DNA from 3 places in the Streptomyces sp. NPDC021622 genome. Region 3 is predicted to be linked to each of the others. Evidence: riboswitches for the same ligand, from Rfam matches in the RefSeq annotation. Region 3 holds a riboswitch; each other region holds the start of a gene.
The links. Region 3 has a riboswitch for cobalamin ahead of AB0G47_RS04105 (cobalamin biosynthesis protein). Riboswitches for the same ligand answer to the same signal wherever they lie in the genome.
Positions count from the first base shown of each region.

Region 1: another riboswitch for cobalamin. It lies ahead of AB0G47_RS09770 (ABC transporter substrate-binding protein); the one in region 3 lies ahead of AB0G47_RS04105 (cobalamin biosynthesis protein).
Region 2: another riboswitch for cobalamin. It lies ahead of AB0G47_RS17130 (CbtB-domain containing protein); the one in region 3 lies ahead of AB0G47_RS04105 (cobalamin biosynthesis protein).

Region 1 covers NZ_JBFACK010000003.1:510,288-513,485, forward strand. The annotation lists gene AB0G47_RS09765 (iron ABC transporter permease) at 1-487, opposite strand, end outside; gene AB0G47_RS09770 (ABC transporter substrate-binding protein) at 622-1,581, opposite strand; cobalamin riboswitch at 1,625-1,773, opposite strand; gene AB0G47_RS09775 (M67 family metallopeptidase) at 1,746-2,168, opposite strand; gene AB0G47_RS09780 (amino acid permease) at 2,258-3,198, opposite strand, start outside.
Region 2 covers NZ_JBFACK010000007.1:363,133-366,330, reverse strand. The annotation lists gene AB0G47_RS17145 (hypothetical protein) at 1-128, shown strand, start outside; gene AB0G47_RS17140 (hypothetical protein) at 83-640, opposite strand; gene AB0G47_RS17135 (histidine phosphatase family protein) at 937-1,509, opposite strand; cobalamin riboswitch at 1,645-1,787, shown strand; gene AB0G47_RS17130 (CbtB-domain containing protein) at 1,827-2,054, shown strand; gene AB0G47_RS17125 (CbtA family protein) at 2,069-2,881, shown strand; gene AB0G47_RS17120 (SgcJ/EcaC family oxidoreductase) at 3,002-3,198, opposite strand, start outside.
Region 3 covers NZ_JBFACK010000001.1:908,247-911,444, reverse strand. The annotation lists gene AB0G47_RS04115 (inorganic phosphate transporter) at 1-763, shown strand, start outside; gene AB0G47_RS04110 (hypothetical protein) at 776-1,012, shown strand; cobalamin riboswitch at 1,131-1,282, shown strand; gene AB0G47_RS04105 (cobalamin biosynthesis protein) at 1,405-2,460, shown strand; gene AB0G47_RS04100 (cobyric acid synthase) at 2,457-3,198, shown strand, end outside.

The DNA.
Region 1 (3,198 bases), on a different contig from region 3:
TGGTCAGGGCGGAGAGGATGTACGAGACGGCCACGCCCGCCAGGATCAGCCGGCCGGTGGCGAAGCCGCCGCCGGCGCTTCTGGCCAGGGTGTAGACGAGGAGCAGGGAGAGGAGTGCCCCCGCGAAGGACGCGGCGGGGATGGTGACTGTGATGGACAGGCCCGCGCCGATGCCGAAGGCGCTGCCGAGGACGATGGCGGCGACCGCGCCGGCCGACGCGCCGGAGGAGACTCCCAGGAGGAAGGGGTCCGCGAGGGGGTTGCGGACCAGGGCCTGGAGGACCGTGCCTATGACGGCGAGGCCCGCGCCGACGGCTGCGCCGAGCAGGACCCTGGGGAGGCGGGCGTCCAGCACGATCGTGCGGAAGGGGGAGGGTTCCGCCCTGCCCGTGAGGATCTCCAGGACGTCGGTCACGGGGATCTTGACCGAGCCGAGGGCGAGGCCTGCGGTTGCCGCTGCGGCGAGGGCCACGAGGAGCCCGGCGATCACGGCTGCGTAGGGCGGCCTTCTTTCCCCGATCCCGCCCCTTCCCGAATGTTCCGGCTTCGCCGGCCGTGTGCTGACCGGAGAGTCACCGGCTTCGCCGAGTTCGTCCTCAAACGCCGGACGGGCTGAGATTTTCACAGCTGCGATGCCAGCTTCCCTACCGCCGCCGGGGCCCTTACCCCCGTCACCACATCCGACAGCGGCAGCACCGCGAACCGCTTGTTCTTGATGGCAGGGACGTCGGCGAGCACCGGGTCCTCCAGGAGGCGGCGCTTCTTCTGGGCGACCGTCGTGCCGCCGTAGTCGAGGATCAGGATCACCTCGGGGCTGCTGTCCACCACCGACTCCCAGGACGCGTCGCCGAAGGACTTGTCCAGGTCGGCGAAGACGTTGCGGCCGCCCGCGCGCTTGATGATGTCGTTCCCGATGCCGCGGCCGCCCGCCGTGAAGGCCGTCTTGTCGCCGCTGTCGTACACGAAGACCGGGAGCGGCTTCCTGTCCTTCAACTGCTTCTCGGTTTCGGCCAGTTGGCGCTCGGCGCCGCTCACCCAGCGGTCCGCCCGTGCCCGTACCCCGAAGGTGGAGCCGACCTCGCGGACCTCCCGGAAGACGTCCTCCATGGTCACCGGGCGCTTCGCGCAGCCCTCCACGTCGAGGCGGGTCCTGATGCCGGACTTCGCGAGCGCCGCGCGGCTGCGGCCCTCGCCCGCGAGGAAGGCGCTGGGGTAACCGCCGTACACGAAGTCGGGGTTGGCGGCGAGCAGCTTCTCGTAGGAGGGGTACTCCTTGGCCAGGACCGGGACGGACGCGTAGGCCTTCTCGTACGACGGAAGGACCTTGTCGTCCAGGAAGGCGGTGCCCGCCATGCGGTCCGCAAGGCCGAGCTCCAGCATCACTTCCGTCGTGTGCTGGTTCATCGTCACGGCGCGCTTCGGGGGCGCATCGTACGTCGTCTTCACGCCGCAGTTGGTGACGGTGTACGGGAACCCGGCGGCCTTCGCCCCCGGCGCGGAATCGGGCTCCGCGGAGCTCGTGCACGCGGCGAGCGGGGCGAGCAGGGCGGCGGCTATGAGTGCGCGCAGGGGGCGGGACATGGCTGGGCTGTGCCTCCTCCAGGGGATTCCGCGTCCCCTGTATCCGTGGGAGAAGGCGGCAGGTCAGTTCCTGACTGCCCCACCCGCGAAGGGTGGGGTCACAGTGGCGGGACCGTGCCGGATTCGCACCGGCTTCCTGGGTCCTGCCGCCTCAAAGGTGAGGCTCAGTATGCCTGGACGACCTTTACCTCTTCCTCGGTGACCTCGCCGTCGACGATCCGGTAGGAGCGGAACTGGAAGTCGCCCGCGCCGTCGGTGTCCGCCGTGGAGACCAGGACGTAGTGCGCGCCGGGCTCGTTCGCGTACGTGATGTCGGTGCGCGAGGGGTACGCCTCGGTCGCCGTGTGCGAGTGGTAGACGATCACCGGCTCCTCGTCGCGGTCGTCCATCTCGCGGTACAGCTTGAGCAGATCGCCCGAGTCGAACTCGTAGAACGTGGGCGAGCGGGCCGCGTTCAGCATCGGGATGAAGCGCTCGGGGCGGCCGGTGCCCGCGGGACCCGCGACCACGCCGCACGCCTCGTCGGGGTGGTCCTGGCGCGCGTGCGCGACGATCTGGTCGTGGAGGGCCTGGGTCAGGGTCAGCATGGGAGCCAGGATAAGCAGAGGGGCCGATCCGTACCGAGGGATGGTACGGATCGGCCCACATGCTGGGATCAGCAGGGATCAGACGGGAGTCAGGACTTGATCGCGTCCTGCGGCTCGGCGTCGCCGCCGCCCGTCGGCTGCGCGTTGCGCTTCTGCATGACCAGGTAGCCGACGCCCAGGATGAGCGCCCACACCGGGGCCGCGTAGAGCGAGATGCGCGCGTCCTTGTCGACGCCCATCATCACGATGACCATGCCGATGAAGAGCAGGGCGAACCAGCTCGTGTACGGCGCGCCCGGAGCCCGGAAGGTGGACTGCGGCAGCTCGCCGCGGTCGGCCTTGCGGCGGTACTTGATCTGGCAGACCAGGATCATGATCCAGGCCCACATGCCGGAGATGGTGGCGAAGGAGACGACGTAGTTGAACGCCTCGCCCGGCCACTGGTAGTTGATCCAGACGCCGACCAGCATCAGGGCCGCGGAGAAGGTGGTGCCGACCAGCGGCAGGCCGTTCTTCGTGAGCTTGGTGAAGAACTTCGGGCCCTGGCCGTTGAGCGCCAGGTCACGCAGCATGCGGCCGGTGGAGTACATGCCGGAGTTGCAGGAGGAGAGCGCGGCCGTCAGGACGACGAAGTTGACGATGGCGGCGCCGACGCCCAGACCCATCTCCTCGAAGGCCTTCACGAACGGCGAGACGCCCGGCTTGAAGGACGTCCACGGCACGACCGAGAGGATCATGATGAGCGCGCCGACGTAGAAGACGGCGATGCGCCACGGCACGGTGTTGATCGCCTTGGGCAGGGTCTTCTCGGGGTCCTTGGACTCGCCCGCGGTGACGCCGACCAGCTCGACGGCGAGGAAGGCGAACATCACGATCTGCAGTGTCATCAGCGTGGAGCCGATGCCGTTGGGGAAGAACCCGCCCTGGTCCCACAGGTGGCTCACGGACGCGGTGTCACCGGCGTCGGAGAAGCCGATGGTGAGGATGCCGGCGCAGATGAGGATCATGCCGATGATCGCGGTGACCTTGA
Region 2 (3,198 bases), on a different contig from region 3:
GGGCCAAGGGGCGGATGGTGCCTGGCTGGGACGATGCTCAGTGGGCCGCCCTCGTCACCCCACCCCGCACCGACGTAGGCGGTCACTCCGACCTGCTGCCGTCCAGTGCGCTGGTTCCGCGCGGGTAGCGACGGCCGCGACGGGTCGCGCTGCCGGCGGTCGTACGGCCGCGGTCGTGGGGTGCGACCGGTTCGAGCAGGGTGGCGAGTATCCCGGTGGCCTGATGGAGCGCCAGTTCCACGGCGGTTGGGGCAAACAGGGTGCCGCAGCCGTCGGGAGGGACAAGCCATCGCAGAGAGCCGGTTGCCCGATGGGGAGCCGGTGCGGCAATCCACGCGCCCTTGCCCGCGTAACGGATGCCGGAGCCGACCCAGCGACTTTCGGGATCCGGGGGCAGGAAGAAGCCCACCCGGTGCGCGGCGAAGTCCGCAAGTGTGGGGCCGGGTTCCTGCAGCGGGGTGCGCAACAGGACGTCGAGGGTGAAAAGGCCCAGCTCCTCCGGCACGCTCAGCACATCCCAGAACCGTCCGGATGCCAGTACTGCGGTCCCGTTCTCTGCGTGCCATGCCCGCTTGCATGCCCGGGGGTCCGTCGCGGCGGCGGCGAGCCACTCAACTGCTTGTCGCGCGTGACTTCTCATGGCTCTCCTTCGTGAGGCTGATGTCGTGGTGCCAGATCTGACCCCCTCGGCAGACCGCAAAAATCCCGACGTCCGGTGCTCTGGCCCGGTTCGCCATGTTCATGCTGGTAGATATCTCTACGTGGTGGAAGGGGTGGCGCGACGTGGCGTTTTCAGGTGGCGCATCCAGTCCGTCGGGCGTCCGTTCGCCCTGTCTTCCGGGGGTTCTCCTGTGGCGAGGATCTTCGGTGAGGCTCCGCGCCACAGCTGTGGGCAGGTGTCGTGATCTGACCACGGCCCAGTGGGGCGGAACTTCCCTACGGTGCCAGGGCGTGACCGCTGAGGAGGTTCCATCGCCCGGTGCGGCCGCTGAGCCGGGTGGCGGTGAGCGGGCGGACGTCCAGTCGCCAGAATGCCTGGTCGGGTGCCGACAGGGCGTGGACGAGGGCGGCACGGATCGCGTCCGGCTCGGCTACGGCGACGATGTGCCCGGCCTGGCTGCCCAACGTATCGAGCCAGGCCGCGATGCGGTGGCGTACCTCGCGCAGTGATTCGCCGCCGTGGGGTGCGGCAGTTGGATCGTCCAGCCAGAGAGCGACGGCTTCCGCTTCGGCGCCTGCCACGGAGTCCAGCGTCCGTCCTCGCCAGCGGCCCATGTCGCAGGCAGCGAGGGCGGCGAGAGGTTCGGCGGGGGCAAGGCCGAGTGCGTGGGCGGTCCCGCGGCAGCGCGGGGACGGTGAGGTGTAGGTGGCAACGGCCGGGGGGAGTGAGCCGGCGGCCGCCTCGGCGCGTGCGATTCCCGCCGGGTCGAGAGGACTGTCGTCGTCGAAGCGGACCTCCTTCAGAGCTTCACTCGTCGCGGGAGATATCAGCGTGAGACGTACGGTCATCGATTCCTCCGCAGGGCCTTCACATGGCCGTTGACCCGCGGCAACCCTATCTGCGGGGGCGTGTCGGCGTGTTGGGGGCGTATCGGCGTGATACAGGACTCACGCCCTTGGCCGGAGGTACGGCACGCGGTACGGTCACGGCGAACATTCAACAGAACGTGACGACGGCGAGACGGAAGTCCGGTGCAAGTCCGGCACGGTCGCGCCACTGTGAGCCGCAGCGGAACCCTTCGAGGGTGACGCCGCGGTGAGTCAGACCCGTGGACCGTCGTCCTGCACCACCGTATGGGACGCGTGTTCCCCAAGGAGGTTTCATCATGGCCGATGCTGTCGTCAATGCTGCCGTTTCCGCCACTCCCGCTCCTGCACCGGCTGCTCTGCCCGTACGGGCTGTCCTGCCCTGGGCGTTGTTCGTGGGGCTCCTGGCGCTGATCGCGCTGTACTTCGTGGGTGCCGAGCAGGGCGTCACCTCTGTGTTCGCCGGCACCGACGTGCACGAGTGGGTCCACGACGGTCGTCATCTGCTCGGCTTCCCGTGCCACTGAGAGGCGACAAGTACGTGCACGCCTCAACTGTGAGAAATCTGCTGGTCCGTGGCATGCTCGCGGGCCTGATCGCCGGACTCTTCGCCTTCGGTGTGGCCTACGCGATCGGTGAGCCGCCCGTCGACGGCTCGATCGCCGTGGAGGAGGCCCAGGCCGCCCAGGAAGCGCCCCACGCGGGGCACGGTGGCGCCGCGCACGAGGAGGAAGCCGCCGAGGAGGAAGAAGCGGTCAGCCGGTCGGTGCAGTCGACCGCCGGTCTGGCCACGGGTGTTCTGGTGTACGGGGTCGCTCTGGGCGGCATCGCGTCCCTGGCGTTCTCCTTCGCGCTGGGCCGCGTCGGCCGGTTCAGCCCACGGGCGACCGCCGCGCTCACGGCCGCCGCCGCCTTCACCACCGTCTACCTCGTGCCGTTCCTGAAGTACCCGGCGACCCCACCCGCGGTGGGCAACCCGGACACCATCTCGAAGAGAACCACACTGTTCTTCCTGATGATCCTGCTCAGCGTGCTGCTCGGCATCGCCGCCGTCATCATCGGGCGGCGACTGGCACCGCGTCTGGGCAACTGGAACGCGACGCTTGCCGCCGGGGCGGGGTTCATCGCCGTGGTCGCTGTCGCGTTCGTGTTCCTGCCCGCGAACGACGACGCGGTCAAGGCCGGGTTCCCCGCAGCCCTGTTGTGGGAGTTCCGAGTCGCTTCACTGGCGATCCAGGCCGTGCTGTGGGCGGTCTTCGGCATCCTCTTCGGAGCCCTGGCACAGCGTCTCCTCGCCCCTCGGGCGGCCGACGCCAAGACCGAGGCCGAGCAGCCGACACCAGCCGTCGCCTGACGCGCACGCAGCCCGAAGTACCGGCCCCGCCACCCTCTTTGGGGTCGGCGGGGCTTGGTGAACCGCGGTGGTCCCCGCGCTCGCACCGGTCACCGGCGCCGTCGTCATGTCTTGGGGGGCTCACTTCTCGGCCGCGGGCTTGGTGTCCGGGGAGAACAGGAATGAGATGCGTTCCATGACGCGCTGGCGCTTGGTGTTCTGGAAGGCGGCGATGCGCCATGTGCCGTCGGCCTGGCGGACCAGTGTGTAGGTCTGCGTCTTGGAGAGGTCGGCCGCCTTCGGCTCCCCGCCCTCGTAGGTGTCGCCGCGGCTGGTGG
Region 3 (3,198 bases):
CGCCAAGGGCTACCGCGCGGGCCAGATCGCCTCCGCCGGCCTCGTCTCGCTGGCGCACGGCACGAACGACGCGCAGAAGACCATGGGCATCATCACGCTCGCCCTGGTCACCGGCGGCGTCCTCAACCCCGGCGCGAACCCCCCGATGTGGGTCGTCGTCTCGGCCGGTGTGGCCATCGCGCTCGGCACCTACCTGGGCGGCTGGCGCATCATCCGCACCATGGGCAAGGGCCTCACCGACCTCCAGCCGCAGCAGGGCTTCGCCGCCCAGACCAGCGCCGCGACGGTCATCCTCGCCTCGTCGAACATCGGCTTCTCGCTCTCCACCACGCAGTCCTGCTCCGGCGCCGTGATGGGCGCGGGCCTGGGCCGTAAGGGCGGTGTGGTCCGCTGGTCCACGGCGACCCGGATGTTCGTCGCCTGGGGTCTGACGCTCCCGGCCGCCGGCCTGGTCGGCGCGGGCGCCGAGTTCCTCACCAAGCAGGGCCCCTGGGGCATCGCGGCGACCGCGGCGCTCCTGGTCGGCGGCTCGGCCGTCATCTGGGTGCTCTCGCGGCGCAACGCCGTCGACCACACGAACGTCGCGGACGACGAGATCGGCGGCTCCGACGCGGAGCCCGCGGGCGTCGTGACCACCGCGATCGCCGCCGTCACGCCGCCGCCCACCGGCGCCGCCGCGACGGCCGCCGACGACGACCACGTCAAGGCCACCATCCCGGCCCCGACCGGCCCTGTGGCGGATCCCGCCCGCGCCACGGTGTAAGGACAGATCAGCATGGACATCGACTGGGCAGCTCTCGGCTCCGTCTTCGGAGTCAGCCTCGCGGTGACGGTGGCCCTGGTGGGCCTGTTCACCCTCGGCATCGTCGGCCTCTCCAAGCACGAGGCGGCCACCTCCGGCGCCACTTCCGCCGCGGGCGGCAACGCGGTGGCGGCGCGCGCGGGCGCGTACCTGTGCTTCGCGCTGTGCACGGCCGCGGTGGCATACGGGATCTATCTGATCGTCGCCTGACGGCCTGAGTCCGTCGCCCGACGACGGAGTTCAAGGTGGGGTGCGGGACGCTTCGGCGCCTTGCGCCCCACCTTCGTATGTGGGCCTTGGCACACTCTCCCGTCGCAGGTCAAAGGCGAGTTGACGGGCGTTCGCGGGCGTGGTGGACTGCCGGAGCCATTACGGCGGCAGAAGAGGAAGCCGGTGCGAATCCGGCGCGGTCCCGCCACTGTCACCGGGGAGACGACTCCCCGTGAGCCAGGAACTCTCGCCCGCCGATCACGTCGAACCAGGGCGCGGACACCCTGAGTGAGGACATATCGCCATGCGCGGCCGCCCGTTGCCGGTTCCTGTGCCCCCGCCCGTCCAGGCCGGGCCCGTCGCTCCCCTTCCCGTAACGGTCGGCTGAACCCATGTGTGCCGATCGCGACTTCGCGTACGGCGCCGCCGCCGGGCTCCTCGGTGACCTGCTTCTCGGTGATCCTCGCCGCGGGCATCCGGTCGCCGCGTTCGGGCGTGCGGCGGGTGCCGTCGAGCGTGTCCTGTGGCGGGATCACCGCGGGTGGGGTGCGCTGCATGCCGTGGTGTGCGCCGGCGGGGCGGCGGGTGCCGCCGCCCTTGCCTCTTCTTTTGTACGTCGTCACTCGCGCGCCGGATCGGTCGCGCTGACCGCCGCGGCGACCTGGGCCGTGGTCGGCGGGACCTCGCTCGGGCGTGAGGCGCGGGCCATCGGCGGGGTGCTCGCCGCGGGGGACATCGAGGTGGCCCGGGAGCGGCTGCCGCATCTGTGCGGGCGGGATCCGCAGGCGCTGGATGCCGATGGCATCGCGCGGGCCGTCGTCGAGTCCGTCGCCGAGAACACGTCCGACGCCGTCGTGGGGGCGCTGGTGTGGGGGGCGTTGGCGGGCGTTCCGGGGCTTGTCGGGTTTCGGGCCGTGAACACGTTGGACGCGATGGTGGGGCACAAGTCCGCGAGGTACCTCCGGTACGGGTGGGCGTCTGCTCGGCTCGATGACGTCCTGGGGTGGCCGGGGGCTCGGCTTACCGCCCTGCTTGCGGCTGCTGCGGGGGATTCGCCCTCCGGGGCGCTGCGGGCCTGGCGTGACGATGCCGCCAAGCATCCGAGTCCCAATGCGGGGCCTGTGGAGGCGGCCTTTGCGGGGGCGTTGGGGGTGCGGCTCGGGGGGACGCTCTCGTACGGGGGGCGGGTTGAGCATCGGCCCGTTCTGAACGGGGGTGGGCGGGACGTTGCCGTGGCTGACATCGAGCGGGCTGTGCGGCTGTCTCGGCGGGTTGGTCTGCTGGCGCTGGGGGTTGCCATTGCCGCCCGTCGGAAGCGGGGACCGGCGGCTGGGGCTGTGCCCACCCTTCCCCAAGCTCTCGGCTTCGCTCGAGCAGGGGAGACCCCACTCGCCCTGCGGAACGCCTGCCCACAGCAAGGGCAGCACGAGCTGGGAGGACGCTCATGAGTGGTGGGCTGCTTGTTGCCGGGACCACCTCCGATGCCGGGAAGAGTGTTGTCACCGCCGGGATTTGTCGGTGGCTTGCCCGCAAGGGCGTGTCCGTCGCGCCGTTCAAGGCGCAGAACATGTCGCTCAACTCCTTCGTCACGCGCGAAGGCGCCGAGATCGGGCGGGCGCAGGCCATGCAGGCGCAGGCCGCCCGGGTCGAGCCGAGCGCGTTGATGAATCCCGTGCTGCTCAAGCCGGGCAGCGACCGCAGCAGTCAGGTGGTGCTCATGGGGAAGCCCGTGGGCGAGATGAGTGCGCGTGGCTATCACGGCGGGCGCCAGGAGGCGTTGCTTTCCACCGTCGTGGGATGTCTTGAGGAACTTCGGGGCAGCTATGACGCCGTGATCTGCGAAGGCGCGGGCAGTCCCGCCGAGATCAATCTGCGGCGTACGGACATCGTGAACATGGGGATCGCGCGGGCCGCCCGCTTCCCCGTCGTCGTCGTCGGCGACATCGACCGCGGTGGCGTCTTCGCCTCCTTCTTCGGCACGACCGCGCTGCTCGGCGCCGAGGACCAGAAACTGGTCGCCGGGTACCTCGTCAACAAGTTCCGGGGTGATGTGTCGCTGCTCGAACCCGGGCTCGACATGCTGCAAGGACTCACCGGGCGGCGCACGTTCGGCGTGCTGCCGTTCCAGCACGGCCTCGGCATCGACGAGGAGGACGGCCTTCGGGTGTCCCTGCGGGGTGCCGTGC